DNA from 3 places in the Streptomyces sp. NPDC001100 genome. Region 1 is predicted to be linked to each of the others. Evidence: riboswitches for the same ligand, from Rfam matches in the RefSeq annotation. Region 1 holds a riboswitch; each other region holds the start of a gene.
The links. Region 1 has a riboswitch for cobalamin ahead of ACWDEW_RS42850 (cobalamin biosynthesis protein). Riboswitches for the same ligand answer to the same signal wherever they lie in the genome.
Positions count from the first base shown of each region.

Region 2: it holds a riboswitch for cobalamin, as region 1 does, so the genes downstream of both, ACWDEW_RS19145 (ribonucleoside-diphosphate reductase subunit alpha) here and ACWDEW_RS42850 (cobalamin biosynthesis protein) in region 1, are expected to answer to the same signal.
Region 3: it holds a riboswitch for cobalamin, as region 1 does, so the genes downstream of both, ACWDEW_RS33180 (CbtB domain-containing protein) here and ACWDEW_RS42850 (cobalamin biosynthesis protein) in region 1, are expected to answer to the same signal.

Region 1 is NZ_JBSFKO010000048.1:1,519-11,443, reverse strand. It holds gene ACWDEW_RS42860 (anion permease) at 53-1,312, shown strand; gene ACWDEW_RS42855 (hypothetical protein) at 1,346-1,567, shown strand; cobalamin riboswitch at 1,703-1,842, shown strand; gene ACWDEW_RS42850 (cobalamin biosynthesis protein) at 1,944-2,885, shown strand; gene ACWDEW_RS42845 (cobyric acid synthase) at 2,882-4,393, shown strand; gene cobN (cobaltochelatase subunit CobN) at 4,390-8,043, shown strand; gene ACWDEW_RS42835 (putative cobaltochelatase) at 8,040-9,925, shown strand, end outside.
Region 2 is NZ_JBSFKO010000012.1:38,476-48,400, forward strand. It holds gene ACWDEW_RS19105 (carbohydrate ABC transporter permease) at 1-117, opposite strand, end outside; gene ACWDEW_RS19110 (extracellular solute-binding protein) at 216-1,502, opposite strand; gene ACWDEW_RS19115 (GntR family transcriptional regulator) at 1,812-2,576, shown strand; gene ACWDEW_RS19120 (carbon starvation CstA family protein) at 2,682-4,829, shown strand; gene ACWDEW_RS19125 (YbdD/YjiX family protein) at 4,801-5,001, shown strand; gene ACWDEW_RS19130 (DUF3311 domain-containing protein) at 5,142-5,405, shown strand; gene mctP (monocarboxylate uptake permease MctP) at 5,402-6,991, shown strand; gene ACWDEW_RS19140 (GNAT family N-acetyltransferase) at 7,099-7,605, shown strand; cobalamin riboswitch at 7,668-7,791, shown strand; gene ACWDEW_RS19145 (ribonucleoside-diphosphate reductase subunit alpha) at 7,917-9,925, shown strand, end outside.
Region 3 is NZ_JBSFKO010000028.1:68,478-78,402, reverse strand. It holds gene ACWDEW_RS33215 (LLM class flavin-dependent oxidoreductase) at 11-1,033, shown strand; gene ACWDEW_RS33210 (sigma-70 family RNA polymerase sigma factor) at 1,161-1,913, opposite strand; gene ACWDEW_RS33205 (hypothetical protein) at 2,069-2,686, opposite strand; partial or broken gene ACWDEW_RS33200 (ATP-binding cassette domain-containing protein) at 2,799-3,322, opposite strand; gene ACWDEW_RS33195 (sigma-70 family RNA polymerase sigma factor) at 3,746-4,354, opposite strand; gene ACWDEW_RS33190 (hypothetical protein) at 4,567-5,256, opposite strand; gene ACWDEW_RS33185 (CbtA family protein) at 5,938-6,807, opposite strand; gene ACWDEW_RS33180 (CbtB domain-containing protein) at 6,844-7,059, opposite strand; cobalamin riboswitch at 7,094-7,253, opposite strand; gene ACWDEW_RS33175 (hypothetical protein) at 7,396-8,463, shown strand; gene ACWDEW_RS33170 (hypothetical protein) at 8,511-9,323, opposite strand; gene ACWDEW_RS33165 (DUF427 domain-containing protein) at 9,394-9,925, opposite strand, start outside.

The DNA of each region.
Region 1 (9,925 bases):
CCAGGTTTCCTACGGTCAACGCACCAATGACTTCGAACGATTGCCTGGGTAAATGGAAAGCTTCTCGCTGATTCTCGCGATTGTGGTAGTCACCGCACTCGCGTTCGATTTCACGAACGGTTTCCACGACACCGCCAACGCGATGGCCACCACCATCTCGACCGGTGCACTCAAGCCCAAGGTCGCGGTGGCCATGTCGGCCACTCTCAACCTGGTGGGCGCTTTTCTCTCCGTGGAGGTCGCCAACACGATCTCCAAGGGGCTTGTCGACGAGAGCGGCATCCGTCCCGAGGTCATCTTCGCCGCCCTGGTCGGCGCGATCCTCTGGAACCTGGTGACCTGGCTCGTCGGCCTGCCGTCCAGTTCCTCGCACGCCCTGATGGGCGGTCTGATCGGCGCCACCATCGCCTCGGCCGGCACCGGCGCGGTCCACGGCGACGTCCTGGTCACCAAGGTGCTGCTGCCCGCGGTCGCGGCCCCGATCGTCGCGGGTGTCGCGGCGATGCTGGCCACCCGGTTCTCGTACACGCTGAGCCGGAACTCGGACGGCAAGGCCGCCGACAAGGGCTTCCGCGTCGGGCAGATCGCCTCCGCCGGGCTGGTCTCGCTGGCCCACGGCACGAACGACGCGCAGAAGACGATGGGCATCATCACCCTCGCGCTGATCGCCGGCGGTTCCATCGCCCCCGACTCGGACCCGCCCACCTGGGTCATCCTCTCCGCGGGCCTCGCCATCGCGATGGGCACCTACATCGGCGGCTGGCGCATCATCCGCACCATGGGCAAGGGCCTGACCGACCTCCGGCCGCAGCAGGGCTTCGCCGCCCAGACCAGCGCCGCCGCGGTCATCCTGGCCTCCTCGCACATCGGCTTCTCGCTCTCCACCACGCACGCCGTCTCCGGCTCCGTGATGGGTGCGGGCCTGGGCCGCAAGGGCGGGGTCGTCCGCTGGTCGACCGCCACCCGGATGTTCGTCGCCTGGGGTCTGACGCTGCCGGCCGCCGCGCTGGTCGGCGCGCTCGCCGAGTCGGTGACCGACCTCGGCGACTGGGGCACCGCGCTGGTGGCCGTCTTCCTGATCGCCTCCAGCACCGCGATCTGGCTGTTCTCCCGCCGCCAGGTGGTCGACGCCTCGAACGTCAACGAGTTCGAGGAGCCGGCCGGTGTGGTCACCGCGGCGATCGCCGCCGTCACCCCGCCCCCGTCGGTCGCCCTCTCCGAGGGCCTCACGGCGACGATCCCCTCGCCGCCCGTGACCCCGGCCCCCGTCGTGAAGTCGGACCCGGCGACCCCGCCGGCCGCCGCCGTCTGAGCCCGCGCCCCCGGTTAGAAGGAACGAATCAGCATGGACATCGACTGGGCAGCCCTCGGCTCCGTCTTCGGCGTCAGCCTCGTGGTCACCGTGGCCCTGGTGGCCGTTTTCACCCTCGGCATCACCGCCCTCTCGCGCCGCGAACGGGCCACCGCCCAGGGCGACTCCGCGGCCCTCGCCCTGACCGGCGCGTACGCCTGCTTCGCGGCCTGCGCGGCGGCGGTGGCTTACGGGATCTACATCATCGTGGCCTGACCGGCCGCCAGTTGGACCCACCGTGGGGTGCGGGACGGATCACCGTCCCGCACCCCACGTCTGTGTGCCCCTTCCGACGACCCGCGTGTGGGCATCAGCACACTCCTCCCCCGCAGGTCAACAGCAAGTTGACGCCCCTTCCAACCCCGTGGTGGACTGCCGGAGCCATGTACGGCGGCAGGAGAGGAAGCCGGTGCGAATCCGGCGCGGTCCCGCCACTGTCACCGGGGTAGACAACCCCGGGAGCCAGGAACTCTCACCGCCGGTCTCGTCGAACCAGGGCGTGGACACCCTGAGTGAGGACATATCGCCATGCTCGGCTGCCGTTCGAGGTCCCGTACCAGCGCAGTGTCCGACTCAGCGACCGGCTGAGCCGATGCGTGCCGATCGCGTCTTCGCGTACGGCGCCGCCGCCGGCCTTCTCGGCGACCACCTGCTCGGCGATCCCCGCCGCGGGCATCCGGTCGCCGCGTTCGGCCGCACCGCAGGTGCCGTGGAACAGCTGCTGTGGCGCGACCACCGAGGCTGGGGCGCCCTGCACACCGCCGTGTGCGTGGGCGGCACCGTCTCCCTGGCCGCCGTGGCGACTTCGGTCCTACGACCGTCCCGTACGGCCTCTGCCGCTCTCACCGCCGCCGCCACCTGGGCGGTCGTCGGCGGGACCTCCCTCGCGCGCGAGGCCGGGGTCGTCGCGCGGGCGCTGGAGGCCGGTGACATCGAGGCCGCGCGGGCACGGCTCCCGCACCTCTGCGGCCGGGACCCGCAGGCTCTCGACGCGGACGGTATCGCCCGGGCCGTCGTCGAGTCCGTCGCCGAGAACACCTCCGACGCGGTGGTGGGCGCCCTGGTGTGGGGCGGCATCGCGGGTGTCCCGGGCCTGCTCGGCTTCCGCGCGGTGAACACCCTGGACGCCATGGTCGGCCACAAGTCGGCCAAGTACCGCCGCTACGGCTGGGCTTCGGCCCGCCTCGACGACGTCGCCGGCTGGCCGGGCGCCCGCCTCACCGCCGCCCTCGCGACCGTAGCGGGCGGCGACCCGCGCGGAGCGGTGCGCGCCTGGCGCACCGACGCCCGCAAGCACCCGAGCCCCAACGCCGGTCCCGTGGAGGCCTCTTTCGCAGGCGCCCTCGGCGTGCGACTGGGCGGGACGCTCTCCTACGGCGGCCGGGTCGAGCACCGGCCCGTGCTGAACGGCGCCGGACGCGCCGTCGCCGTACCGGACATCGACCGTGCCGTACGGCTGTCCCGGCGCGTCGGCTGGCTCGCGCTCGGGGTCAGTGTCGCCGGGCGGCTCCTTGTGAAGGGACGGACGTCATGAGCGGCGGCGGGCTGTTGGTCGCGGGCACCACCTCGGACGCCGGCAAGAGTGTCGTCACCGCGGGGATCTGCCGGTGGCTCGTGCGGCAGGGCGTGAAGGTCGCGCCGTTCAAGGCGCAGAACATGTCCCTCAATTCGTTCGTGACGCGCGAGGGCGCCGAGATCGGCCGGGCACAGGCCATGCAGGCGCAGGCCTGCCGGATCGAGCCGACCGCGTTGATGAATCCTGTGCTGCTGAAACCAGGCGGCGACCGGACCAGCCAGGTCGTCCTCATGGGCAGGCCCGTGGGCGAGATGAGCGCGCGCGGCTATCACGGAGGACGGCAGGAGCAGTTGCTCGGCACCGTGCTGGACTGTCTCGCCGAGTTGCGGGGCACGTATGACGCGGTGATCTGCGAGGGCGCCGGGAGTCCGGCCGAGATCAATCTGCGGCGGACCGACATCGTGAACATGGGCATCGCGCGCAACGCACAGCTGCCCGTGCTCGTGGTCGGCGACATCGACCGCGGGGGCGTCTTCGCCTCCTTCTTCGGGACGGTGGCGCTGCTCAGCCCGGAGGACCAGGCCTTGGTCGCCGGGTTCCTCGTCAACAAGTTCCGGGGCGATGTGTCGCTCCTGGAGCCGGGGTTGGAGATGCTGCACGGCCTGACCGGGCGGCGGACGTACGGCGTGCTGCCGTTCCAGCACGGGCTCGGCATCGACGAGGAGGACGGGCTGCGCATCTCGCTGCGCGGGACCGTCCGCGAGTCGAACACCGCGCCGCCGGTCGGCGAGGACGTGCTGCGGGTCGCCGTCTGCGCGATCCCCCTCATGTCCAACTTCACGGACGTGGACGCGCTGGCCGCCGAACCGGGCGTCGTGGTGCGGTTCGTGGACCGGCCGGAGGAGCTGGCCGACGCCGATCTCGTCGTCATCCCCGGGACCCGGGGGACGGTGCAGGCACTGGAGTGGCTGCGGGAGCGGGGACTCGCGGACGCCCTCGTCCGCAGGGCAGCGGAGGAACGGCCGATCCTCGGCGTCTGCGGCGGCTTCCAGATCCTCGGCGAGCACATCGACGACGAGGTCGAGAGTCGGCGGGGCTCGGTCGACGGACTCGGAGTGCTCCCCCTGCGCGTGCGCTTCGCACGCGAGAAGACCCTCACCCGGCCGGTGGGCGAAGCCCTCGGCGAGCGGGTCGAGGGGTACGAGATCCATCACGGGGTCGCCCAACTCACGGGCGGAGAAGCCTTCTTGGACGGCTGCCGGGTCGGCCAGACCTGGGGCACGCACTGGCACGGCTCGCTGGAGTCGGACGGGTTCCGGCGGGCGTTCCTGCGCGAGGTGGCCGCCGCCGCGGGGCGCCGCTTCGTGCCGGCCGCCGACACCTCGTTCGCCGCGCTGCGCGAGGAACAGCTCGACCGGCTCGGCGACCTGATCGAACAGCACGCGGACACGGACGCGCTGTGGCGGCTCATCGAGTCCGGCGCGCCGCAAGGACTGCCTTTCATTCCACCGGGAGCGCCCGCATGAGCACAGTGTTGTTGTTGTCGACCGCCGACACGGATCTGCTGGCGGCGCGTGCCTCCGGCGCCGGGTACCGGATCGGCAACCCGTCCCGCGTGGACGCCACCGAGGAGCTGCCCGCGCTCCTCACGGGCGCGGACATCGCCGTCGTGCGACTGCTCGGCGGCAAGCGCGCCTGGGAGGACGGGCTCGCCGCGCTCAAGGCCTCGGGCATCCCGACCGTGCTGCTGGGCGGAGAGGCAGTCCCGGACGCGGAGTTGATGGCCGAGTCGTCGGTGCCGGCCGGTGTCGTTGCCGAGGCACTGCGCTATCTCGTCGAGGGCGGTCCCGACAACCTCACCGAACTCGCCCGCTTCCTCTCGGACACCGTGCTGCTCACGGGCGAGGGCTTCGAAGCACCGCAGAAGATGCCCGAGTTCGGCGTCCACGGCGAGCGCGCCTTCGTCGAAGGCCGGCCGACCGTCGGCGTGCTCTTCTACCGGGCCCATCACCTCTCCGGCAACACCGCGTTCGTGGACACCCTGTGCGACCAGATCGAGGCCAAGGGCTCCAACGCCCTTGCCGTGTACTGCGGTTCGCTGCGCGGTGCCGACTCCGGGCTGTACGACATCCTCGGCAGGGCGGACGCGCTGATCGCCACCGTCCTCGCCGCGGGCGGTACGCACGCCTCGCAGGCCTCGGCCGGCGGTGACGAGGAGGCCTGGGACATCGGCGCCCTCGCCGACCTCAACGTGCCTGTGCTGCAAGGACTTTGCCTTACGTCGTCCAGGGCGGCCTGGGACGAGTCCGACGCCGCCCTCTCCCCCATGGACGCGGCGATGCAGGTCGCGATCCCGGAGTTCGACGGCCGGCTGATCACCGTCCCCTTCTCGTTCAAGGAGCAGGGCCCGGACGACGTCCCGGTCTACGTCGCCGACCCCGAGCGGGCCGCGCGGGTCGCCGGAATCGCCGTACGGCACGCGAAGTTGAAGCACAAGCCGAATGCCGAGAAGCGGCTTGCGCTCGTCTTCACCGCCTACCCGACCAAGCACTCCAGGGTCGGCAACGCGGTCGGGCTGGACACTCCTGCCTCGGCGATCCGGGTGCTGGACGCGCTGCGGGACGCCGGGTACGGGGTCGACGAACACCCCGACAACGGGGACGAGTTGATCCACCGGCTCATCAACGCCGGTGGACACGACGTCGAATGGCTCACCGAGGAGCAGTTGGCCGCCGCGCCCGCGCGAGTGCCGCTCGCCGACTACCAGGCGTGGTTCGACAAGCTCGAACCGGACCTCAGGCAGGGCATGCTGGATGCGTGGGGCGAGCCGCCGGGCAGCCTCTACGTCGACGGCGACGACATCGTGCTGGCGTCCCTGCAGTTCGGGAACGTCGTCGTGATGATCCAGCCGCCGCGCGGCTTCGGCGAGAACCCGATCGCCATCTACCACGACCCGGACATGCCGCCGTCGCACCACTACATGGCCGCCTACCGCTGGCTGGACAACAGCTTCGGCGCGGACGCCATCGTGCACATGGGCAAGCACGGCACCATGGAATGGCTGCCCGGCAAGGGACTTGGGCTGAGCAGCGGCTGCGCGCCGGACGCCGTACTCGGCGAACTCCCCCTGATCTACCCGTTCATCGTCAACGACCCGGGCGAGGGCACCCAGGCCAAGCGGCGCGGGCACGCCACGGTCGTCGACCACCTCGTGCCGCCGATGGCGCGTGCCGACACGTACGGCGACCTGGCGAAGCTGGAGCAACTCCTCGACGAGTACGCCCTGGTGTCCGACCTGGACCCGACGAAGGCGCCGGCCGTGCGCGCGCAGATCTGGACGCTGGTGAAGGCGGCCGAGCTGCACCACGACCTGCATGTGGACGACCAGCCGGACGACGCGGCGTTCGACGAGTTCGTGATGCACATCGACGGCTATCTGTGCGAGATCAAGGACGTGCAGATCCGCGACGGCCTGCACATCCTCGGCGGCGGCCCGGTCGGCGAGGCGCGCGTGAACCTCGTGCTGGCCGTGCTGCGCGCCTCGCAGGTGTGGGGCGGGCAGGCCAACGCGCTGCCGGGACTGCGGGCCTCGCTGGCGGAGCATTTCGGGCTGGTGGAGAAGGAGTTGCTGGCCGAGCCGGGCGCGCCGGTGAAGGTGCCGGTGGAGCTGACGGAACTCGTCGAGGGACCGGCCCGTTCGGCGGCCGACGCGATCGACCTGCTGGAGCAGCTGTGCCGCCGGTTCGCGGAGGGCATGGAGGCCCAGGAGTGGGACGTCACCGCCGTCCCGGCGCTCGTACGTGCCGTCATCGGCGCCGAACTCCCGGGCGCCGTCGGGGTGTTGGAGTTCGCCTGCGACGAGGTGGTCCCCCGCCTCGCCCGCACCACCGACGAGATCGACCACATCCTGCTCGCGCTCGACGGCGGTTACGTCCCGGCGGGCCCCTCGGGCTCCCCGACCCGCGGTCTGGTCAACGTCCTGCCGACCGGCCGGAACTTCTACTCGGTCGACCCCAAGGCCATTCCGTCCAGGCTGAGTTGGGAGGTCGGGCAGGCGCTGGCGGACTCGCTCGTGCAGCGGTACCTCCAGGACAACGGCGAGTTCCCGAAGTCCGTCGGCCTCACGGTGTGGGGTACGTCGGCGATGCGCACCCAGGGCGACGACATCGCCGAGATCCTCGCGCTGCTGGGCTGCCGTCCGGTCTGGGACGACGCCTCGCGCCGGGTGACCGGCTTCGAGATCGTGCCCGTCACGGAGCTGGGCCGGCCGCGCATCGATGTGACGGTACGGATCTCCGGCTTCTTCCGGGACGCGTTCCCGCACGTCGTCGGGCTGATCGACGACGCGGTACGGGCCGTGGCCGACCTGCCGGAACCCCCCGAGTCCAACTACGTCCGCGCACACGCCGACGAGGACACGGCCGAGCACGGCGACCGGCGCCGCGCCACGGCCCGTATCTTCGGCTCCAAGCCGGGCGCGTACGGCGCCGGTCTGCTGCCGCTGATCGACGCGCGCAACTGGCGCAGCGACGCCGACCTCGCCGAGGTGTACGCGGTGTGGGGCGGCTACGCCTACGGGCGCGGCCTCGACGGACGGGCGGCGCGCGGGGACATGGAGACGGCGTTCAAGCGCATCGCCGTAGCCGCCAAGAACGTCGACACCCGCGAGCACGATCTCGTCGACGCCGACGACTACTTCCAGTACCACGGCGGCATGGTCGCCATGGTCCGCCACCTGACCGGCGCCTCCCCCGAGGCGTACGTCGGCGACTCCGCGACCCCGGACCAGGTGAAGACGCGCACGCTCGGCGAGGAGACGCACCGCGTCTTCCGCGCCCGCGTGGTCAACCCCCGCTGGATGGCGGCGATGCGGCGACACGGCTACAAGGGCGCCTTCGAGATGGCGGCGACCGTCGACTACCTCTTCGGCTACGACGCGACGGCCGGGGTCGTGGACGACTGGATGTACGAGAAGCTCAGCGCGGAGTACGTCTTCGACCCGGAGAACCGCGACTTCATGAAGAAGTCCAACCCCTGGGCGCTGCGCGGCATCACGGAACGGCTCCTCGAAGCCGCCGAGCGCGGCCTGTGGGCCGAGCCGGACGCGGACACGCTGGAGAGACTGCGGGCCACCTATCTGGAGCTCGAAGGCGACCTGGAGGGCGACGACCAGTGACAACTCCCTTTCCGTTCACGGCCGTTGTCGGCCAGGACGACCTGCGGCTCGCGCTGCTGCTGAACGCCGTGTCGCCGGCGGTCGGCGGTGTGCTGGTGCGCGGCGAGAAGGGCACCGCCAAGTCGACGGCCGTGCGCGCGCTCTCGGCGCTGCTGCCGGAGGTCGCCGTCGTCCCCGGCTGCCGTTTCTCCTGCGACCCCGCCGCCCCCGACCCGGCCTGCCCGGACGGACCGCACGAGACCGGACCCGGCGCCCAACGCCCGGCCCGCATGGTCGAGTTGCCGGTCGGCGCCTCCGAGGACCGGCTCGTCGGCGCGCTCGACATCGAGCGGGCACTCGCCGAGGGCGTCAAGGCCTTCGAGCCGGGCCTGCTCGCCGACGCGCACCGGGGGATCTTGTACGTCGACGAGGTCAATCTCCTTCACGACCACCTCGTGGACCTCTTGCTGGACGCCGCCGCGATGGGCGCGTCGTACGTCGAACGCGAAGGCGTCTCCGTCCGGCACGCCGCCCGCTTCCTGCTCGTCGGCACCATGAACCCCGAAGAGGGCGAACTGCGGCCCCAGTTGCTCGACCGCTTCGGCCTCACCGTGGAGGTCGCGGCCTCCCGGGAGCCCGACCAGCGGGTGGAGGTCGTCCGGCGCAGGCTCGCCTACGACGACGATCCGGCCGGTTTCACCGAGCGCTGGGCGGACGAGGAGTCCGCCGTACGGGCCCAAATCATCGCCGCGCGTGCCCTGTTGCCGTCCGTGCGGCTCGGCGACGGGGCGCTGCGGCAGATCGCGGCGACCTGTGCCGCCTTCGAGGTGGACGGGATGCGCGCCGACATCGTGATGGCACGGACCGCGACGGCGCTGGCCGCGTGGGCCGGGCGGACCGACGTGCTCGCCGAGGACGTACGGCAGGCCGCGCTGCTCGCGCTGCCGCACCGCAGGCGGCGAAATCCCTTCGACGCGCCGGGACTTGACGAGAACAAGCTCGACGACACGTTGGAGGAGTTCGCCGAGCAGGAGCAGGAGCAGACGCCCGAAGACGATGATCCGGGGCCGGACGGTCCCGACGGCCCGGGTGGCGGCGGTGGGCAGTCGCCCGAGGACGACTCGGACGGTCCTCAGGGCGGTGACACCGGTGCGCAGCCGGAGGCCGGCGAGGGCGGTCAGCCGCAGAACTCGGGCGAGCAGCAGCCCGTACGCGCCTCCGAGCCCTTCCGCACCAAGGCGTTGAGCGTGCCCGGCATCGGTGAGGGAGCCGCCGGGCGGCGTTCGCGGGCGCGGACCGAGCACGGGCGGACCACCGGGGCCCGGCGGCCCCAAGGGGCGCTCACCAAGCTGCACTTGGCGGCGACCGTGCAGGCGGCGGCACCGCATCAGCTGGCGCGGGGACGGGCCGGGCGCGGGCTCGTCGTGCGCCGGGACGATCTGCGGCAGGCGACGCGGGAGGGGCGTGAGGGCAACCTCGTGCTGTTCGTCGTGGACGCCTCCGGGTCGATGGCGGCCCGGCAGCGGATGAGCGCGGTGAAGGGAGCCGTACTGTCGCTGCTGCTCGACGCGTATCAACGGCGGGACAAGGTGGGGCTGGTGACCTTCCGGGGTTCGGCGGCCGATGTGGCGCTGCCCCCGACCTCCTCCGTGGACGCCGCCGCCGTACGGCTGGAGTCGCTGCCGACCGGTGGGCGGACGCCGCTCGCGGCCGGGCTGCTCAAGGCGCGTGACGTGCTGCGGGTGGAGCGGCTGCGGGATCCGGCGCGGCGGGCGCTGGTGGTCGTGGTGACCGACGGGCGGGCCACCGGTGGTCCCGAGCCGGTCGAGCTGGCCGGGCGGGCGGCGCGGTTGTTCGCCGCCGACGGGGTCGCCTCCGTGGTCGTGGACTGCGAGTCGGGGCC
Region 2 (9,925 bases), on a different contig from region 1:
CCAGGGGATCCCGGTCCCGCTCGACGTCCGCTTTCCGCGAGGTGCGCCGGATACGCGCGGTGGGGGCGCCTGCCGCGGCGGCGGCACCTTGGCAGGGGTGGTCGTGTCGGCACTCATCGCGCGCTCCTCAGCGGTCCCTCAGGTCGTACGGCCGTACGTGAGGCGGGGCCCTGCCCCGAGGACACCTGGGTGTCCAACAGGGCCCCACCCTCAGGTCACTTGGTGTTGATGACCTTGTCGATCGCGGTGTCCGCGGCCTTCGCGGCGTCCTCGACCGACTGCTTGCCGGTGCCGATGTTCTGCAGCATGGTCTGCAGGACCTGGGCCTTCTCGACCTGGCCCCAGCCCGGTGCCATCGGGACGAACCAGTTGGACTCGGCCGCGGTGGCCGGGACCGCCGTCGCGGGGTCGTTCTTCAGCGTCGCGAGGTCGGTCTTGTTGTTGGGCAGGTTGCCCTTGGCCATCAGGCCCTTCTGGCCGGAGGGGCCGGTGAAGGCGTTGATCCACTCGGCGGCGAGCGCCTGCGCCTTGGACTTGACCGGGACGGCCAGGTCCGAACCGCCCAGGAACACCGGCATGTTCTTGCCGGACGGGCCGGGCATCACGAAGTTGACGAGGCTGGTCTTCAGCTTGCCGCCGGTCTTGTCGGCCTTCGGGTCGGCCGCGCTCGCGCCCTCCCACGCGGCGCCGAAGATCATGGACGCCTTGCCCTGGCCGTAGACGATGTAACGGTCGGACTCGTCCTTGGTCTTGTCGCCGTGCATGTACTTGTCGATGACCGACTTCCACTCGTTGAGTCCCTTGATGGACTCGGGCGAGGAGAGGCTGGCCTTCCACTGGTCCCCGGACTGGGTGGCGATGGCACCGCCGGCGTCGTAGACGAAGGACATGGCCGCGTACCAGTCACGGGTGGGCTGGTACCAGGCGCTGAACTTGCTGCCTTCCTTCTTCTGGATCTTGTCCAGGTCGGCGGTCAGCTCGGCGTACGTCGTGGGGGTGGACTTGATGCCGACCGAGGCGGCGATGTCCTTGCGCCAGTTGGCGACGCGGCCACCGGCGTAGTAGGGGACGCCGTAGGTCTTGCCGGAGTAGGTGACCGAGGCCTTGAGGCCGTCCAGCCAGGCGGAGGAGTTGGTGAACTTGGCAGGGTCGACCGGCGCGAAGGCGCCCTTGACCATGTAGCCCAGCATCTCGGTGTTGCCCATCTCGACCACGTCGGGGGCCTTGTCGGTGGCGAGGACCGCGTCGAGCTTGGTGTTCTTGTCCGGCCAGCCGTAGTACTCGTGCTTGATCGTGACGCCCGGGTGCGCCTTCTTCACGGCCGCGTCGGCTGCGGCCACCAGCTGGGGCCAGTTGTTCTGCGCGTCGACGGTGAGCCAGACGGTCAGCTCCTTGGCGTCGGCGCCGCTCTTCGAAGAGCCCTTGTCGTCGTTGCCCCCGCACGCCGCGATGGAGACCATCATGCCCGCGATACCGATCGCGGCTATCAGCTTGCGCTTCACGCCACCCTCCTCAGGGATGCCTGCCACACCTCCCGCCCATGGGCCGGGACCTGAACCAATGGTGTAGACCAGTACCGGGAGCTTGGACCAGACCACAGAGCCTGTCAAGGGTTCCCGAAACCGCCCTGACCAGCCGTTATGGGACCTACATATGCAGGAACCTTTAAGTAAGAAGGCAGCGAAATCAACCGTGCCGGAGTACTCTCTTCCGCTAGACCACTTGCCCTTGTGGACTAGACCAAAAGCGACCGCGACGGTATACAGAAGGGATCACGAAGTGACCCTTGTCCGGAGCCGGAAAGGCGGAGCATGAGCACCGACGTCAGCAGTGCGGAGAACGAGGGTGGGGCTACCGTCCGCACCGCGCGTGTGCCCAAGTACTACCGCCTGAAGAAGCACCTGCTGGACATGACGGAGACGTTGCCGCCCGGCACACCCGTCCCGCCCGAGCGCACGCTGGCCGCCGAGTTCGACACCTCGCGCACGACGGTCCGCCAGGCCCTTCAGGAACTGGTCGTCGAAGGCCGACTCGAACGCATCCAGGGCAAGGGCACGTTCGTGGCCAAGCCCAAGGTCTCGCAGGCGCTCCAACTCACCTCGTACACCGAGGACATGCGCGCCCAGGGCCTCGAACCCACCTCGCAGCTCCTGGACATCGGCTACATCACCGCCGACGACACCCTCGCCGACCTGCTCGACATCACCACCGGCGGCCGGGTCCTGCGCATCGAGCGCCTCCGCATGGCCAACGCCGAGCCGATGGCCATCGAGACCACCCACCTCAGCGCCAAGCGCTTCCCCGCGCTGCGGAGGTCCCTGGTCAAGTACACCTCCCTGTACACCGCGCTGGCCGAGGTCTACGACGTCCATCTCGCCGAGGCCGAGGAGACCATCGAGACCTCGCTGGCCACCCCGCGCGAGGCCGGCCTCCTCAGCACCGACGTGGGCCTACCGATGCTGATGCTCTCCCGCCACTCCCTCGACAAGGAGGGCAAGCCGGTGGAGTGGGTGCGGTCGGTGTACCGGGGCGACCGCTACAAGTTCGTGGCCCGCCTCAAGCGCCCCACGGACTGAAGGGGCGTACGGATCGCGCCACTTGAGGTAGTGCACGCGGTGTAGCGCAACTGCCGCTCCTGCTCTACGTTCCTCCCGTCGCCGCATGGACGGGAGGACTCCCCGGTGCGTACCGCGAACGTCCGAACCATCGTCGTCTGGACCCTCGTCGCGCTCGTCGCGGCGGCGGGCTGGTCCGTCCTCGCGCTGGCGCGGGGCGAGAACGTGTCGGCCGCGTGGATGGTGGCCGCCGCACTGGGCTCGTACGCCATCGCCTACCGCTTCTACGCCAGGTTCATCGCGTACAAGGTCCTGAAGGTCGACGCCACCCGGGCCACCCCGGCCGAACGCCTGAACAACGGCATCGACTACCACCCCACCGACCGCCGCGTCCTGCTGGGCCACCACTTCGCCGCGATCGCCGGCGCCGGCCCGCTCGTCGGACCGGTACTGGCCGCGCAGATGGGCTATCTGCCCGGCACGATCTGGATCATCGTCGGCGTCATCTTCGCGGGCGCGGTCCAGGACATGGTGGTGCTGTTCTTCTCGACCCGGCGCGACGGCAGGTCACTCGGGCAGATGGCCCGCGAGGAGATCGGCCCCTTCGGGGGAGCCGCCGCGCTCCTCGCCACCTTCGCCATCATGATCATCCTGCTCGGGGTGCTGGCCCTGGTCATCGTGAACGCGCTGGCCTCCTCCCCCTGGGGCACCTTCTCCATCGGGATGACCATCCCGATCGCCCTGCTGATGGGCTTCTATCTACGGGTACTTCGCCCCGGCCGCGTCTCCGAGGTCTCCCTCATCGGTGTGGCCCTGCTGCTGCTCGCCCTGGTCGCGGGCCGCTGGGTGGCCGAGTCGTCCTGGGCCGACACCTTCACGCTCGCGCCCTCGACGCTGGTCATCTGGCTGGTGGCGTACGGCTTCATCGCCTCGATCCTGCCGGTGTGGACCCTGCTCGCCCCGCGCGACTACCTCTCCACCTTCATGAAGATCGGCACCATCGCCCTGCTGGCGATCGGCGTGGTGGTCGCCCTGCCCGACCTGAAGATGCCCGCCGTGACCGACTTCGCCAAGCACGGCAACGGCCCGGTCTTCGCCGGCTCGCTCTTCCCCTTCGTCTTCATCACGATCGCCTGCGGAGCCCTGTCCGGCTTCCACTCGCTCATCTCCAGCGGTACGACGCCGAAGATGATCCAGAAGGAGACGCAGATCCGGATGATCGGCTACGGCTCCATGCTGATGGAGTCGTCGGTCGCGATCATGGCGCTGGTCGCCGCGAGCATCATCGACCCCGGTCTGTACTTCGCGATGAACGCACCGGCGGGCGCGATCGGCACGACCGTGCAGAACGCCTCGCAGGTGGTGACCAGTTGGGGCTATCACATCTCCCCCGCCGACCTCGCCCAGGCCGCGAAGAACGTCGACGAGGCCAGCCTGCTCTCCCGCACCGGCGGCGCGCCCACCCTCGCGGTCGGCGTCTCGGAGATCTTCGCCAAGGTCACCGGCGGAAGTCTGCGCGCCTTCTGGTACCACTTCGCGATCATGTTCGAGGCGCTGTTCATCCTGACCGCGCTGGACGCGGGCACACGGGTGGGCCGGTTCATGCTCCAGGACATGCTGGGCAACCTCTACCGGCCCTTCAAGAACGTGAGTTGGAAGCCGGGCCTGGCGGTGACCAGCGCGATCGTGTGCGCGCTCTGGGGCTACTTCCTCTGGGTCGGCGTCCACGAACCCCTCGGCGGGATCAACCAGCTCTTCCCGATCTTCGGCATCTCCAACCAGCTGCTCGCCGCCGTCGCGCTGGCCGTCTGCACCACCCTCCTGGTGAAGTCCGGCCGCCTCAAGTGGGCCTGGATCACGGGGATTCCGCTGGCCTGGGACGCGACGGTCACCCTGACCGCGAGCTGGCAGAAGGTGTTCTCCAGCGACCCCAAGGTCGGCTTCTTCAAACAACGCTCGGTGTTCCAGGACGCGATCGACGCGGGCAAGGTCCTGCCGCCCGCCAAGAACATGGACGACATGCACACCGTCGTCACCAACTCCACCGTGGACGGAGTGCTTTCGGCCATTCTCGCGGTGCTGGTCGTGGTCGTGATCGCGGACGCCCTTCGCGTCTGCGTTCGACACGTCCGCCGCCCGGCGCTCTCCACGCTGAGCGAGACGCCGTACGTCGAGTCGAAGATCGTGGCACCGGCCGGGCTGATCCCGACCCGGGAGGAGAAGGAGGAGGAGGCGAGGGCGCGCGATGTGGTCGGTGCTCCGGCGGGCGACTAGCGGAGTGCGTTGGTACGTCCGGGAGTTGACGGACGAGTCGGCGTACGAGCGGTATGTCGCGCATGTACGCCGAGACCATCCGGACGCGGAGGTCCCGGACCGCCGCGCCTTCGAACGAATGCGGACGGACCGTCAGGAGGCCGACCCGAGGCAGGGGTTCCGCTGCTGCTGAACCCTGCTTTTGACACCGATGTCAGGTCTTCACTAAATCGACATGACGATATGCGGACGGGGTCTTCCGCACCCGCGATCCCGTGACCTACATTGCCTGCGCGTTACACAGGTGATCAGTGAGGGGACGGGAGCCGCGAAATGTCAGATGTGCCTGAAGTTCCGCCCGAAGTGGCGGCGCCGGTGGTGACACCGGTCCGCGTGGCCATCGCCGTCTGCCTGTTCGCGCCCTTCGTGGCGCTGCTCTGGGTCGGCTCCTACGCCAAGACGGACCCCGTGTTCATCGGTATCCCGTTCTTCTACTGGTACCAGATGCTGTGGGTGCTGGTGTCGACGGCGCTGACCATGACCGCCTACAAGCTCTGGCAGCGTGACCAGCGCACCCGTCATGGAGGCACCCGGTGAACGGCGTCGCTCTCGGCGTCTTCATCTTCTTCTTCCTGGCCGTCACGGTCCTGGGCTTCCTGGCCGCTCGCTGGCGCCGGGCCGACAACGAGCACAGCCTCGACGAATGGGGCCTGGGCGGACGGTCGTTCGGCACCTGGGTCACCTGGTTCCTGCTCGGCGGCGACCTCTACACCGCGTACACGTTCGTCGCCGTCCCGGCGGCGGTCTACGCGGCGGGCGCGGCCGGCTTCTTCGCGGTGCCGTACACGATCCTGGTCTACCCCCTGATCTTCACCTTCCTGCCCCGCCTCTGGTCGGTGTCGCACAAGCACGGATACGTGACGACGTCCGACTTCGTGCGCGGCCGCTTCGGCTCCAAGAGCCTCTCGCTGGCGGTGGCGGTCACCGGCATCCTCGCGACGATGCCGTACATCGCGCTCCAACTGGTCGGCATCCAGGCCGTGTTGGACGTGATGGGCGTGGGTGGCAGCGCGAACTCCAACTGGTTCGTGAAGGACCTGCCGCTGCTGATCGCCTTCGCCGTGCTGGCCGCGTACACCTACTCGTCCGGCCTTCGCGCCCCCGCGCTGATCGCGTTCGTCAAGGACGGCCTGATCTACCTCGTCATCACCGTGGCGATCATCTACATCCCGATCAAGCTCGGCGGCTTCGACGACATCTTCAGCGCGGCGGGCGCCAAGTTCAAGGCGGCGGGAGCGGGCGGACTCGTACCCGCCCCGGCCGGCCAATGGACGTACGCCACCCTGGCGTTGGGCTCGGCACTGGCGCTGTTCATGTACCCCCACTCGATCACGGCGACCCTCTCCTCCAAGAGCCGCAACGTGATCCGCCGCAACACCACGATCCTGCCGCTGTATTCACTGATGCTGGGCCTGCTCGCGCTGCTCGGGTTCATGGCGATCGCGGCGGGCGTCAAGGTCACCAACGGCCAACTGGCCATCCCGCAGCTCTTCGAGAACATGTTCCCGGACTGGTTCGCGGGCGTGGCCTTCGCGGCGATCGGCATCGGCGCGCTCGTCCCCGCCGCCATCATGTCCATCGCGGCGGCCAACCTCTTCACCCGCAACATCTACAAGGACTTCATCAACCCGGACGCGACCCCGGCCCAGGAGACCAAGGTCTCCAAGCTGGTCTCCCTGCTGGTGAAGGTCGGCGCCCTGGCCTTCGTCCTGACGATGGACAAGACAGTCGCCATCAACTTCCAGCTCCTGGGCGGCATCTGGATCCTCCAGACCTTCCCGTCCCTGGTCGGCGGCCTCTTCACCCGCTGGTTCCACCGCTGGGCGCTGCTGGCGGGCTGGGCGGTGGGCATGATCTACGGCACGCTGGCGGCCTACGGTGTCGCCTCGCCGACGCAGGCCCACTTCGGCGGCTCCGCGAAGGAGATCCCGGGGATCGGCGAGATCGGGTACATCGGTCTGACGGCGTTCGTCCTGAACGTCGTCGTGACGGTGGTGCTGACGTTCGCGCTGAAGGCGCTGAAGGCTCCGGAGGGCGTGGACGAGACGAGCCCCGGCGACTACACGGCGGACGCGGGCGACCCGGGGGTGAAGGAGGAGCTCCCCGTAATCGCCGCCGGCTGAACCCACCCAGGGGCGCGGGGAACTGCGCGCCCCGCCACAACGAACCCGCGGCGGGCCACCGGGAACACCACCCTCGGCGGCCCGCTGTTTCGTACACACTCACCTACATGGACATCCTCATCCGGCGAGTGAAACCCACCGAATACGAGACCCTGGGCGAGATCACCGCCCAGGCCTACCTCCAGGACGGCCTCCTCGACTTCGGCGAAAGCGACTGGTACCTCGGCGAGTTGAGAGACGTGGCCAAGCGGGCAGCCGAGGCCCAGGTCCTGGTCGCCCTGGACGGCGAACAGGTCCTCGGCGGCGTGACCTTCGTCCCGTCCGGGGGACCCATGGCCGATCTCGCGACGGCGGGCGAGGCCGAGATCAGGATGCTCGCCGTCGCCCGCGAGGCCCGTGGCCGGGGTGCCGGCGAGGCCCTCGTCCGCGCCTGCGTCGAGCGCGCCAGGGCCACGGACGGCTGTGTGCGCGTCATCCTGTCGACCCAGCGCACCATGCACGCCGCCCACCGCATCTACGAACGGCTCGGCTTCACCCGCACCCCCGAGCGCGACTGGAACCCGATTCCGGAGCTCGACGACATCACTCTGCTCACCTACGAGTTGACGTTCTGACACGCTCCGAAGTCACCGCGACACAACATCTGGGGGTGCCACGACGACCCGGCACAAGATGTATGCTCATGCTCGCTGTCGACGCAGGGGAATCCGGTGCGAATCCGGAACTGTCCCGCAACGGTGTACTTGCGTGCATACGCACGCATGGTCAGTCCGAGGACCTGCCGACTGCGCGCGCCCGGCCACCCGGTCAGGGCGCATGACGTCCGGGCCTCGTGGAGTGGGCCGGTGGACGCGACGCCCCGTGCGCTCGTGAGCTGCCGCCTGCCCTCCGCAAGGCCCCGTGCCGAGCGAGGGAGAGCCCCACCGTGACCATCGCGCCAGCAGAGCCGGCTTCAGCGACCCAGGCGAACGAGGCGAACGCAGCGTCCGGAACCGACCGTCCCGGAACGGCCGTTCCCGGTGCCGACGGTCCCGGCGCCGCGATCCTGCGGACCCTGACCGAGCTGACCGCCGACCTTCCCGACGCCGACCCCGGCCGGGTCGCCGCCGCCACGCTGCGCGGCCGGTCCGCGCACGCGGACGAGACGGAACTGCGCGAACTGGCCACGGAGGCGGCCGCCGGCCTCATCTCCGAGGACCCCGTCTACTCCCGGCTCGCCGCCCGGCTGCTGACGATCAGCATCGCCGCCGAGGCCGCCTCCCAGGGCGTCACGACGTTCACCGGGTCCGTCGCCGTGGGCCACCGCGAGGGCCTTATCGCCGACCGCACCGCCGAGTTCGTGACCGTGCACGCGGCCCGCCTCGACGCGCTGGTCGACACCGAGGCCGACGACCGCTTCGGCTACTTCGGGCTGCGCACCCTCCACAGCCGCTACCTCCTCCGCCACCCGATCACCCGCAAGGTCATCGAGACCCCCCAGCACTTCATGCTGCGTGTGGCCTCCGGCCTGGCCGAGGACGACTCGACCCGTGCGCTCGACGAAGTCGCCGCGCTGTACCGCCTGATGAGCCGCCTCGACTACCTCCCCTCCTCCCCCACGCTCTTCAACTCCGGCACCCGGCACCCCCAGATGTCGTCCTGCTACCTCCTCGACTCCCCGCTGGACGAGCTGGACTCCATCTACGACCGCTACCACCAGGTCGCCCGCCTCTCGAAGCACGCCGGTGGCATCGGTCTGTCGTACTCCCGTATCCGCAGCCGCGGTTCGCTGATCCGGGGCACGAACGGGCACTCCAACGGCATCGTCCCGTTCCTGAAGACGCTGGACGCCTCGGTGGCCGCGGTGAACCAGGGCGGCCGGCGCAAGGGGGCCGCCGCGGTCTACCTGGAGACCTGGCACTCCGACATCGAGGAGTTCCTGGAGCTGCGGGACAACACCGGTGAGGACGCCCGGCGTACGCACAACCTGAACCTGGCGCACTGGATCCCGGACGAGTTCATGCGCCGGGTGAACGAGGACGGCGTCTGGTCGCTGTTCTCCCCGGCCGACGTGCCCGAACTGGTCGACCTGTGGGGCGACGAGTTCGACGCGGCCTACCGCAAGGCCGAGGCGCAGGGGCTGGCCAAGAAGACCATCCCGGCCCGTGACCTCTACGGCCGCATGATGCGCACCCTCGCGCAGACCGGCAACGGCTGGATGACCTTCAAGGACGCGGCCAACCGCACCGCCAACCAGACGGCCGAGCCGGGCCACACCGTCCACTCCTCGAACCTCTGCACGGAGATCCTGGAGGTCACGGACGACGGCGAGACGGCGGTATGCAACCTCGGTTCGGTGAACCTGGGCGCGTTCGTCGACCAAGCGAACGGCGACATCGACTGGGAGCGGCTGGACGAGACGGTCCGCACCGCCGTCACCTTCCTGGACCGCGTGGTCGACATCAACTTCTACCCGACCGAGCAGGCGGGCCGCTCCAACGCCCGCTGGCGCCCGGTCGGCCTGGGCGCGATGGGCCTCCAGGACGTCTTCTTCAAACTCCGCGTCCCCTTCGACTCCCCGCAGGCCCAGGCCCTCTCCACCCGGATCGCCGAGCGCATCATGCTCGCCGCGTACGAGGCCTCCGCCGACCTCGCCGAGCGCAACGGCCCGCTGCCGGCCTGGGAGAAGACCCGTACGGCGAAGGGTGTTCTGCACCCCGACCACTACGACGTGGAGCTGACCTGGCCGGAGCGCTGGACGGCCCTGCGGGAACGGATCGCCCAAGTCGGCATGCGCAACAGCCTGCTGCTGGCGATCGCCCCCACCGCCACCATCGCGTCCATCGCGGGCGTGTACGAGTGCATCGAGCCGCAGGTCTCCAACCTGTTCAAGCGCGAGACGCTCTCCGGCGAGTTCCTCCAGGTCAACTCCTACCTGGTGAACGAGCTGAAGCA
Region 3 (9,925 bases), on a different contig from region 1:
TCTGGCCTGCGTGAAGAAGATAGGTTTCCTTTCGTTCGGTCACTGGTCGCCGAGTCCGCATTCCCAGACCCGGTCCGCCGCCGACTTCCTGCACCAGTCCATCGACCTGGCGGTCGCCGCCGAGGAGCTGGGCGTGGACGGCGCGTACTTCCGCGTGCACCACTTCGCCCAGCAGGCGGGCAGCCCCTTCCCGCTGCTCTCGGCCATCGGCGCGCGGACCTCGAAGATCGAGATCGGCACCGGTGTGATCGACATGCGCTACGAGAACCCGCTGTACATGGCGGAGAACGCGGGCGCGGCGGACCTCATCTCCGGCGGCAGGCTCCAGCTCGGCATCAGCCGTGGTTCACCGGAGCAGGTCGTCGACGGCTGGCGCTATTTCGGCTACGCGCCCGCGGAGGGTGAGACCGGTGCGGACATGGCCCGTCAGCACGCCGAGGCCTTCCTCAAGGTGATCGAGGGCGAGGGCTTCGCGCGGCCGAATCCGCGGCCGATGTTCCCCAACCCGCCGGGGCTGCTGCGCGTCGAGCCGTACTCCGAGGGGCTGCGCGAACGGATCTGGTGGGGATCCAGCTCGAACGCGACCGCCGTCTGGGCCGCGAAGCTGGGGATGAACCTGCAGAGCTCCACGCTGAAGGACGATGAGACGGGCGAGCCGCTGCACGTCCAGCAGCGCAAGCAGATCGAGGCGTACCGGGAGGCGTACAGGGAGGCCGGCCACACGCGAGAACCGCGGGTGTCCGTCAGCCGCAGCATCTTCGCCCTGACCGACGACGTGGACCGGGCCTACTTCGGCAACGACCGCAACTCGCGGGACCAGGTCGGCATGATCGACGACAAGACCAGGGCGATCTTCGGCCGCTCCTACGCCGCCGAGCCGGACGTGCTGGTGAAGCAACTCCAGGAGGACGAGGCCGTCCAGGCCGCGGACACCCTCCTGCTGACCGTCCCGAACCAGCTCGGGGTCGACTACAACGCCCATGTGCTGGAGAGCATCCTGACCCAGGTGGCACCGGAGCTCGGCTGGCGCTGAGCGTCGGGCCGCCCTGCTTCGGGACATCGAAGTCGACCGCCCGCCGCCGGTTCCCGCCCCGGTCGGAAACCGGCGTCCGGGGGCCGCAGCCTGAATGCCCCGGTCCCGCCGCCCGGAGCCGGTCACATCACGACGACGAGCCAGTCGAAGAACACCTCGTTGCGATGCTTCGGTGCCTGGACCGCGTCGTGGTCGCCGGCGCCGTCGGCGGGGGTGAAGGCGACCAGTTCCTTGGGGCAGGTACGCAGCTCGCACGGTGGCTTGCTCTGGCCGCCACGACCACCTCGTCGGCCTCGGCCAGCAGTTCCGTCAGAGTCTCCCGGGCCCGTGCCACGCGGGAGCGGACCGTGCCGATCGGGCAGTCGCTCGCCTCGGCGGCTTCCGCGTAGGGCAGGCCGAGCATCTGGGTGAGGACGAAGGCTTCACGGCGGTCGTCCGGCAGCGACGCCAGGAGGTCGAGGAGCACGACGCCGTCCTCGAAACCGGGCAGGTCGATCGGCTGGGCCAGTTCGACCGCCAACTGCCAGTCCGCCACGTCCGACAGACGGGGTCTCGCGGCGGCGTACCGGTAGCTGTCGACGACGGCCCGGCGGGCGATCGACAGCAGCCAGGAGCGTGCCGAGGAACGCCCCTCGAAGCGGTGCAGGCTGCCGAGCGCGCGCAGGAACGTGTCCTGTACGAGGTCGTCGGCGGCCTGCGGATCGCCGCAGAGATGGGCGACGTACCGCTGGACGTCGCGCTGCAAGGCCCGCACGAAGTGCTCGACCGCGTCCGCGTCGCCGTGGCGGGCGGCGAGCGCCCACGCGGTTGTCGACTCGTCGAGAGATGCCGACTTCTTGTCGCCATTGCCGCGCGGGGCGGGCAGGGCAGGAGTGATCACCTGGTGTCCTTCTCGGTCATCCGTGACCCGGACCTGGGCACGCGAACGCGGGCGGTCCGGTGAGTGGGGAAAGACGGCCCTACGGCGCGCTCGCGCGGACGTACGGCCGAGGCCGGAGGCACGCCGTGACGGGCGGCCTCGGGGTACCGGCTGTCTCAGACGACAGCGGTCCGCGCGGGCGGGCCCCGGGAGGTGATCGAGTGGACCAGGAAGAAGGAGTGCGGCGCACGGTCCGAGCGGAGGCGACGCCTGCGGAGGCACGGGCGGTCCATCGGCGCGGGCAGTGCCAGCAGCAGCCGTAGCGGCGCAGCCAGTCGGGTGACGACGGCGCGCAGGATGCGGAACGCGGCCTTCTCGCCGTGGGCCAGCCAGAGCCCGCAGAGCAGGGCGGCCAACAGGTGGGCGACGAGCATGCCGGTCGAGGGTGTACCACCGGCGGACGACGCCGCCATGTCCATGGAACCCTGCCGCATCGAGCCCATGGCCATGTTCGCGTTCATGCGGGCCGATTCGCCGGACGCCGACGCGGCAAGCGAGAACGCCGAGTGCAGCATCGTCTGGGAGACGACCACGACAGTCACGATCAGCGGGAGACCGCGCTCACGGGCCGCCAGACACCAGCCCGCGGTGCCGGTGGCGACCAGTCCGCCGGACAGTGCCCACGGGGGCACGTGGTTCCCGGACATCATGACGTGCGCCAGGGAGGCGAGCACCACGCAGACGGCCGCGAACACCGCGGCCCGCATCGCGCGGGAGCACCACCCTGGTCTCATGAGGCCTCATCCTGGCACCAGGAAATCGCATGTCAGGTGCGGGTGAGCAAACCCACAGCGCACCACACTCAACCCACAGCATGTGACCCGGACCACGCCAAAAGCCCGGAACTCAACGGGATTCCCGTCCGACTTCTGTTGGAGGGGGATGTCGGCGCGCAACGGTCTCGGTCGCCGCCGTCCCGTCGCGGGCGAGCGGCTGGGCGGCGTAGGTGACGCGGACGACGCCGTCGGCGTGCCGCTCGGCGCTCGCCCGGACACCGAAGACATCCCTGAGGATCCCCGGGGTCAGGAACTCCAGGACCGGCCCGGCGGCCACCACCGCGCCCTCGTGCAGGACCGCGAGATGGTCGCCGAGGCGGGCGGCCAGGTCGAGGTCGTGAAGAACCGCGAGTGTGGTGATGCCGGTGGCGCGGATCAGGTCCAGCAGTTCGAACCGGGCGCGGATGTCGAAGTGGCGGCGGTACGGCGGGCCGCGGCACGGACGGACAGCGTCCATACGTCGTCCTCGCCGACCCTGACGACGCCGTCCTGCGGGCGGAGCGAGCGGTAGACGGCGCGCAACAGGGTTGATTTACCACTGCCGTTGGGACCGACGAGGCCGACGATGAGAATGCTTCGCGTCTGGCCCTCCAGGCGGAGTTCAGTTCTTCCTTGACGGCCGAGTGGGCCGATTCCAGCGCTTCGACCACCGGTAGCAGTTCGGGGTGGGCGTAGGGGTCGTGCCACGGGGTCGTGGAAAATGCCGGCAGGATCCACTTGGCGCCCTTCTGGAGCGGATACCGTGGCCCACCTCCGCCGGGCTCCGGCATCCGCTCGACGCGATTGATCGCCTCCGAGCCGTGCACGGCTCGGATCGCCTCGAAGGCGTCCTCCATCTCTGGCGTCACCCGGATCTCCTGACTGGTGTCGTGACCGGGCGCGGTATCGAGCCGTCGCACCAGTAGTCGGGAGCCGGAATGGGTGAGTTCCCTAGAATTTCCGTCAACTCTGCTTCAGTGGCAGGGAGTTGGAACGCAGTGGAGGGCCGGCGCCCGCACGGAGGCGCCGGCCTTCACGTCACGCGGCGTCGGCGGCGTCGGCCTCGGCCTCGCTGAGCAGGCGTTCCAGGGTGGCCCTCGCCCGGGCGACCCGGGAGCGGATCGTGCCGACGGGGCAGCCGATGAAGCGTGCCGCCTCGTCGTACGGCAGACCGACCACCTGGGTCAGCACGAACGCCTCACGGCGTTCGTCGGGCAGCGTCTCCAGCAGGTCGAGGAGTGCGATGCCGTCGTCGAAGCCCGGCAGGTCGCGGGGCTGGTTGCTTTCCAGGGCCAGTTGCCAGTCGTGCGCGTCGGCCAGGCGCGGTCGGGCCGCGGCCCGGCGGAAACTGTCGGCCACCGCGCGACGGGCGATGGACAGCAGCCAGGTGCGGGCCGAGGCACGGCCCTCGAAACCCGGCAGGCTGTCGAGGGCCCGTACGAAGGTGTCCTGGGTGAGGTCGTGCGCGGTCTGCGGGTCGCCGCTGAGATGGACGACGTAGCGCAGTACGTCGCCGTGCAGCGCGCGGACGAAGTGCTCGGTCGCGTGGGGATCGCCGTTTCGGGCGGCCAGGGCCCAGGCGGTGGCGGAGGCGTCCGCCGCGGCACGCTCCGCCCGGTGGCGAGCGGGCAGCACAGAAGTGATCACGTGGTGTCCTTCTCGGGTCGTCCGGGGCCGACGTCCCGCGGTGGGGGACGGCTCTCCGGCGCATGGGGTGCGGCCGTACGCGAGGGGTACGGCGATGCCCGGGGCTCGGCGCGCGCTCGTCAGCCGCACGAAACGGTGTGCGGCGCTGGGAGGTTCCGCGCCGGAACGCGGTACGACGAAGTGCGGGTGAGCCCCCGGTGGGTCCGGCTGTCTCAGCTGACAGCGAGGCCCGTGGGCGGTCCCCGGGAGGTGAGGGAGTAGCAGAGAAGGAAGCGGGCCAGGGACGACCGGTACGCGAGGGTGCGGCGCCCGCGCGCGGACGGGCGGCGGGCCGGTACCGACAGCGCCAGCAGCATCCGCAGGGGTTCGGCCAGCCGTGCTGCCGCCGCCCGCAGGACACGGAAGACGGCGCGTTCGCCGTACGCGAGCCACAGCCCGCACAGGACGGCGGCGAGGAGGTGGGCGGCGAGCATGCCGAACGAGGCAGCGCCCGTCATGGTCTGCGCGGGCCCCATGTCGGACGAGCCGCGCGCCATGTGTGCCATGCCGCTCATGTCCATGGCGTCCATGGACATGGACGCCATGGAGTCCGAGGAACCCGTGGTCGCACGGCCCATGTCGATCGACGCGCCACCACTCCCGGGCATCAGGTTCTGGCCCAGGGAGAACGTCTCGTGAAGCACCGTCTGGGCGGCGACCACGACCGTGACGATCAGCCCGCGCCCGCGCTCACGGCCGGCCAGGAACCAGCCTGCCGCGCCGGTCGCGGCGGCGCCGACGCCCATGGTCCACCAGGGGACGGCAGCGCCGGACATCATCAAGTGGCCGAGGGCGGCCAGCAGCACGCAGACGGCGGCGAACACACCCGCCCGCAGCGTGCGGCACCACCCTCCGACAGTCATGGCACGCCCATCTTTGCACTCGACGTCTGATCGTCATCAGGGGTACGGGTACACACCGGGGCTTCGACTCACCACCAGCGCAGTGACTCATGTCACATGGCAACACCGGGAACTCGACGGCGGTTCGGGACGACCACTGGAGCGAGACGGTGCCAGGACGCACGACCACGGAGAGCACCGTGACCCGCCCACTGCGCCGGAACTCGAAGGGGACGAGGTCGCCCGAGCGCCATGTGCTGGAGACCGCGGAGACCGGCAGGTCGGCGACATGGCAAGGCTGTCGCCCGCCGCGATGTCGACCGAGTCGATCGCGGTGTCGTAAGGCGCGTTCCCTTGGGTCATACGGTGCTGGGAGAGAGCGACGCCACCGGAGGCGCGGGGTGAGGTGACCCGTGCAAGCGGTCGGCGGAGCCGCCCTCGTTGGCGTCACGGAAGAACGCCGATGTCTCCTCGGCTCCGGTCGACGGCAGCAGGAGGGTGCCCGGCCTCCCTGGTCGCATCGAACCGTTCTGCCGCGCACGGCAGTTGAAGCCCTACCGCTCCAGTAGTCGGCGGGGCGGAGGGCCGAGTTCCGATGCCCGTCCATGACGTAGATCACAGACGCAGGTGACCGGGGAAAGCCTCCACAACGGACCGAGCGCGGTGATCGACTCGATCACCGCGCTCGTCGTGGGGAGTTGGTCAGGCCGCCGGGACGGGGTCCGGCTCCTTCGACGGGGTGGTGGAGTCCGGTCGCGCGGGCTGGAGGAGACGCTCGGCGAGCGGGGCGAAGATCAGGCCGAGGGCCGTCCAGAGGATGAGTTGCGCGGCGACGGAGTAGAAGCGGAAGGTGAACAGCACGTCGGCCGGGAAGCCCGGGTACACGATGGTGCCCTTCGAGTCCTTCAGCGGCAACGGCGTCTCGGTGGCCTGGTCACCGAAGTTGGCCTTGTTGTACGAGAGATGGCCGAACTGCGGCAGGAGCAGCATGACGATCCCGATCGCGACGACGAAGGCGGCACCGGCAAGAAGCGTGGCGTTCCAGTTGCCGAAGCGGGCCTGGAGCCGCTTGCCGAGATAGACGGCTCCCGCGAGGAAGGCGACGGAGCACACGATCATGATCAGGTACAGGGCGCTGCGCTGCTGGATCGTCTCTTCGTGGCCGATCGCGGGCGGGTTGGCCGGGTACTTCAGGAACGGCACCAGGTACATGCCGAGGAACCCGCCGCCGGCGACGAGAAGCGCCAGGTTACGCGGCCTCAGACCGCCGGTACGGCCCAGGCAGACGGCGTAGGCGACGGCGAACAGGGCGCCCATCGCCATGCCGAAGAGGATCATGCCGGCGCCTATGCCGACGTTGGCCTGGATGGTGCGGCTGAACAGCTCATGTTCGTGGCCCTCGACGGGGAGGCCGGCCGCCTTGTCCAGGGCGTTCTGGGCGGCGTCACGGCCGCTCTCGTAGTCGATGGCCTTGGCGATCTGCGGTTCGGCGAAGATCCGCGCGAACACGAACGCGAGCAGGCCCGCTACTGCGCCGGCGAGGACGCCGCGCAGTATGAGCTTCTTTTCCATGTCGAGTTGTCCGTACGTCCAGGTGCCGGTGGAGGGTCAGTGGCAGGGGAAGCCGAGGAAGTGGCGGGCGTCGTGGACGAACTCGTGGACGTGCGTGTCGTTTCCGAACACCGACACGGCGCCCTGGTCGACACCGATGAAGTAGTAGACGGCCAGCGCGATCAGCGCGGTGCCGACCAGCCAGACGATGGACTTCGAGATCGGCAGGACGACCGGCGTGGACACCGGACGGGATGTGGAAATGCTGCTCAAGGTGAGCCCTCCTTCGGGATCGTGCGTCCCTTGCGTGTACGGGCGAGTGACGGTTCAGTGTCTGACTCGCCCACCACCTCCGGTGGCGGGCTCACAGTGGCGCGACCGTGCTGGAATTCCACCAGCTTCCTTATGCCATCACTACAGGGGGAGCGTACGGCGCGGCTCTCCGGACCGTCAATCAGGCCTGTGCCTGGGCGAGCGGCCCGCGCACGTCACACGGGTGGCTCAATCGCGTGGCGGCGCGGGTGGCAGGCGCTTACTACTGGACAGGATCAGCTGGTTCATCGCGCTTCGGGGGGCGATAGCAGCATCACCCTCTTCATGGAGCCGAGCATGACCACCCGCTCTTTCCCGCCCAGCCCGGACCGACCCGAGATATCTCATGACAGTGCGGCCCACCCACTCGCGCTGCACAGCCTGGTGCATGCCGCCGTCACCGACCGGCCGTTGGAAGAGGTCCTCCAGCTGATCACGTTGCTGGAACAGTCACCGAAGTACGCGCAGGCCACCGTCGACGCCCTGCGGGCGATCGGGGTGGACCGGTCCGTGGAGGACGTGACACGCCTGGTGACCCTGCTGACACAGCCGCCACGCCATCCCGACTCCGCCGACGAGACGATCCGCGCGGCGGCCGAGTCCCGGCCCGTGGAGGAGGTCACCCGGCTGATGGCCCTGCTGCACCGGGCTCCGCTGGAGCCGCACTGCGGGGAGGAGGCGGTACGGGCCGCGGCCGGCCGGCCCGTCGAGGAACTCGCCCAGTTGATCGGCCGCCTGGCCGAGGAACAGGACACACCCGTCCGGGCCCCGGGTCCGGCGGCCGATCGGTCCACCGCTGAGGCCGCTGTCGGGTCGGAGGCGACCGGACCACTCCCGGCAGACACGCACGAGCCGGAGCGGCCGGCCGACCGTCCGGCACGCCGACGCCGTCCACAGCCTCCGCGTACGATGCCACGGCGCGCCGAACTCCCGGTCTGGCCGCGGCTGTTCGCGGCGGCGGCGCTCGTCCTGTGCGGGCTGTCCTACTTCCCGCTGCACCGGGACGGGGCCTCCGGCGCCGCCTTCGGTTTCGCGCTGGGGGTCTCGATCCTGTGCGTCCTGCTGGCACCGGCGCTGGTTCTCCACGGCGGCCTGCCCGTACTCGCCCTGTCCATGGTGGTGCCGGCCGCGTTGGCGGCGATCCAGCTGTTCGACGGACGGTTCCACTCCACGCGGCTGTCCCAGGCGCTGCGGATCACTGCTGCGCCGCCCTGGCTGGCGGGGTTGACGGCCGCGCTCGCTGCGCTGGCGGCACTCACGGCCCTGCTCGCGCTTCTCACCGCACGGAGGTTCAGCAGGCAGCTCGCCCTTCCCGAACGCCCCGACGACCGCGCCATGGCGGAGGCGAACCGGAGGTCCGAGTAGGGTCGCCGGCCGTCGTCCGACAGCCTCCGCCCATCCGGAGCGAGGGCTCAACGGGTGGTGGCGTCGGGGCTGTTGACGGCGCCGCCGCTCGCGGACGGCACGGTCGAGGCCGAGGTCTCGGGGCTGGAAGAGGCGCTCTGACCGGCGCCGGCGCCGGTACCGGAGCTCGTGTCCGGCTCCGCGCTTGTGGACGGCGAGGCCGAGCCGCCCGTCCGTGACCCCGCACCGCTGGACCCGAGCGGTGTGGGCGTCGGACTGTGTGCGGGTGCGGACGTCCCGGCCGAACCGCCGCCCATCGACGTGCCCTTGCCCGATTCGCCCCGCACCGCGGCGGCTATCGGCTTGCCCATGATCAGCTCACCCGCGGTGACCGCGACCATCGCCAGGGCGAACACCAGGCCGGTCGCCAGCAGGTACTTCTTCCAGCCGACGGACTTCCAGAAGGAGCCGGTTCGATAGGTGGTCACCGACTCGTCCTCGGAGGGGCTGGTGGTCGGCGTCCGGTCACCGGCCCGGGCGCCGTCGGGTAACGCGAACGCCGCCCGGGCGTCGGCGCGTTGGATCGCACGCTCCTCACTCGGTGTCAGGGCCATCGCCATCACGGGCACCCGCTTGCGGATTCCTTCGCCGGTCCGCCGGAAAGCGTGCTGGAAGACCGCCGCGCCGGTGGTCGCGCTGGTGCTGACCACGGCGGCGCCGATGATCGTGCCGGTCACCCCCAGCAAGGACGCCAGCACCGCGCCCACCACGGTGGCAAGCGCACTCGCGACCACCTGCACCGCGGTCAGATCGAGGACCTTGCGTTTCGGCGCCTGCTTCTTCTCGTCCCGCTTCTTCTCTTCCGACTTCTGACTCTCCATCCGGGTCGACTGCCCGGTGGACCGCGTTTCACTTCTCCTCGCGCCAAAAGGGTTTCAATCGCGGCCAAGGTCAGGTCGCCGGCCGCCCCGAAAGCGTCTCGGTGAAGGGAGTGACGGGGCGTTCCAGGGCTTCGCCGTCCACGGTGATGTCGACCGCCTCGTTGTAGAAGGCGAGGAGGTCTTTGACGGCACCGACCGCGGGCAGCGGCTGCGGATAGCTCCAGACGATGTTCGGCGGGACATCCGGGCCGTCGGTCCCGCCGCGCCACGACCAGTACGTGGCGGTCCCCTTGTAGGGGCACCCGGTGCTGTGCTCGGTCGGTTCGAAGAGGTCCAGGCGGACGTCCTCGCGGGGAAGGTAGTAGCGGGTCGGCAGGCCGGTCTCGAAGAGGAGGACCGGACGGCGGGTCTCGGCGACGACCGTGCCGTCGATCTCGACCCGGACATGACGGCTGCTGGGGAGGGCGTCCACCCGTTTGTGCGGGTCGCGGGGGTGGATGAAGATCTCTTCCTCCTCCTCGTACCAGTGGTCGAGGCCGCGCCCGACCCGCCGGAACCACTCGAAGGCGATGTGCCCGGCCAGGTCCTCCGCGGGGAAGGTC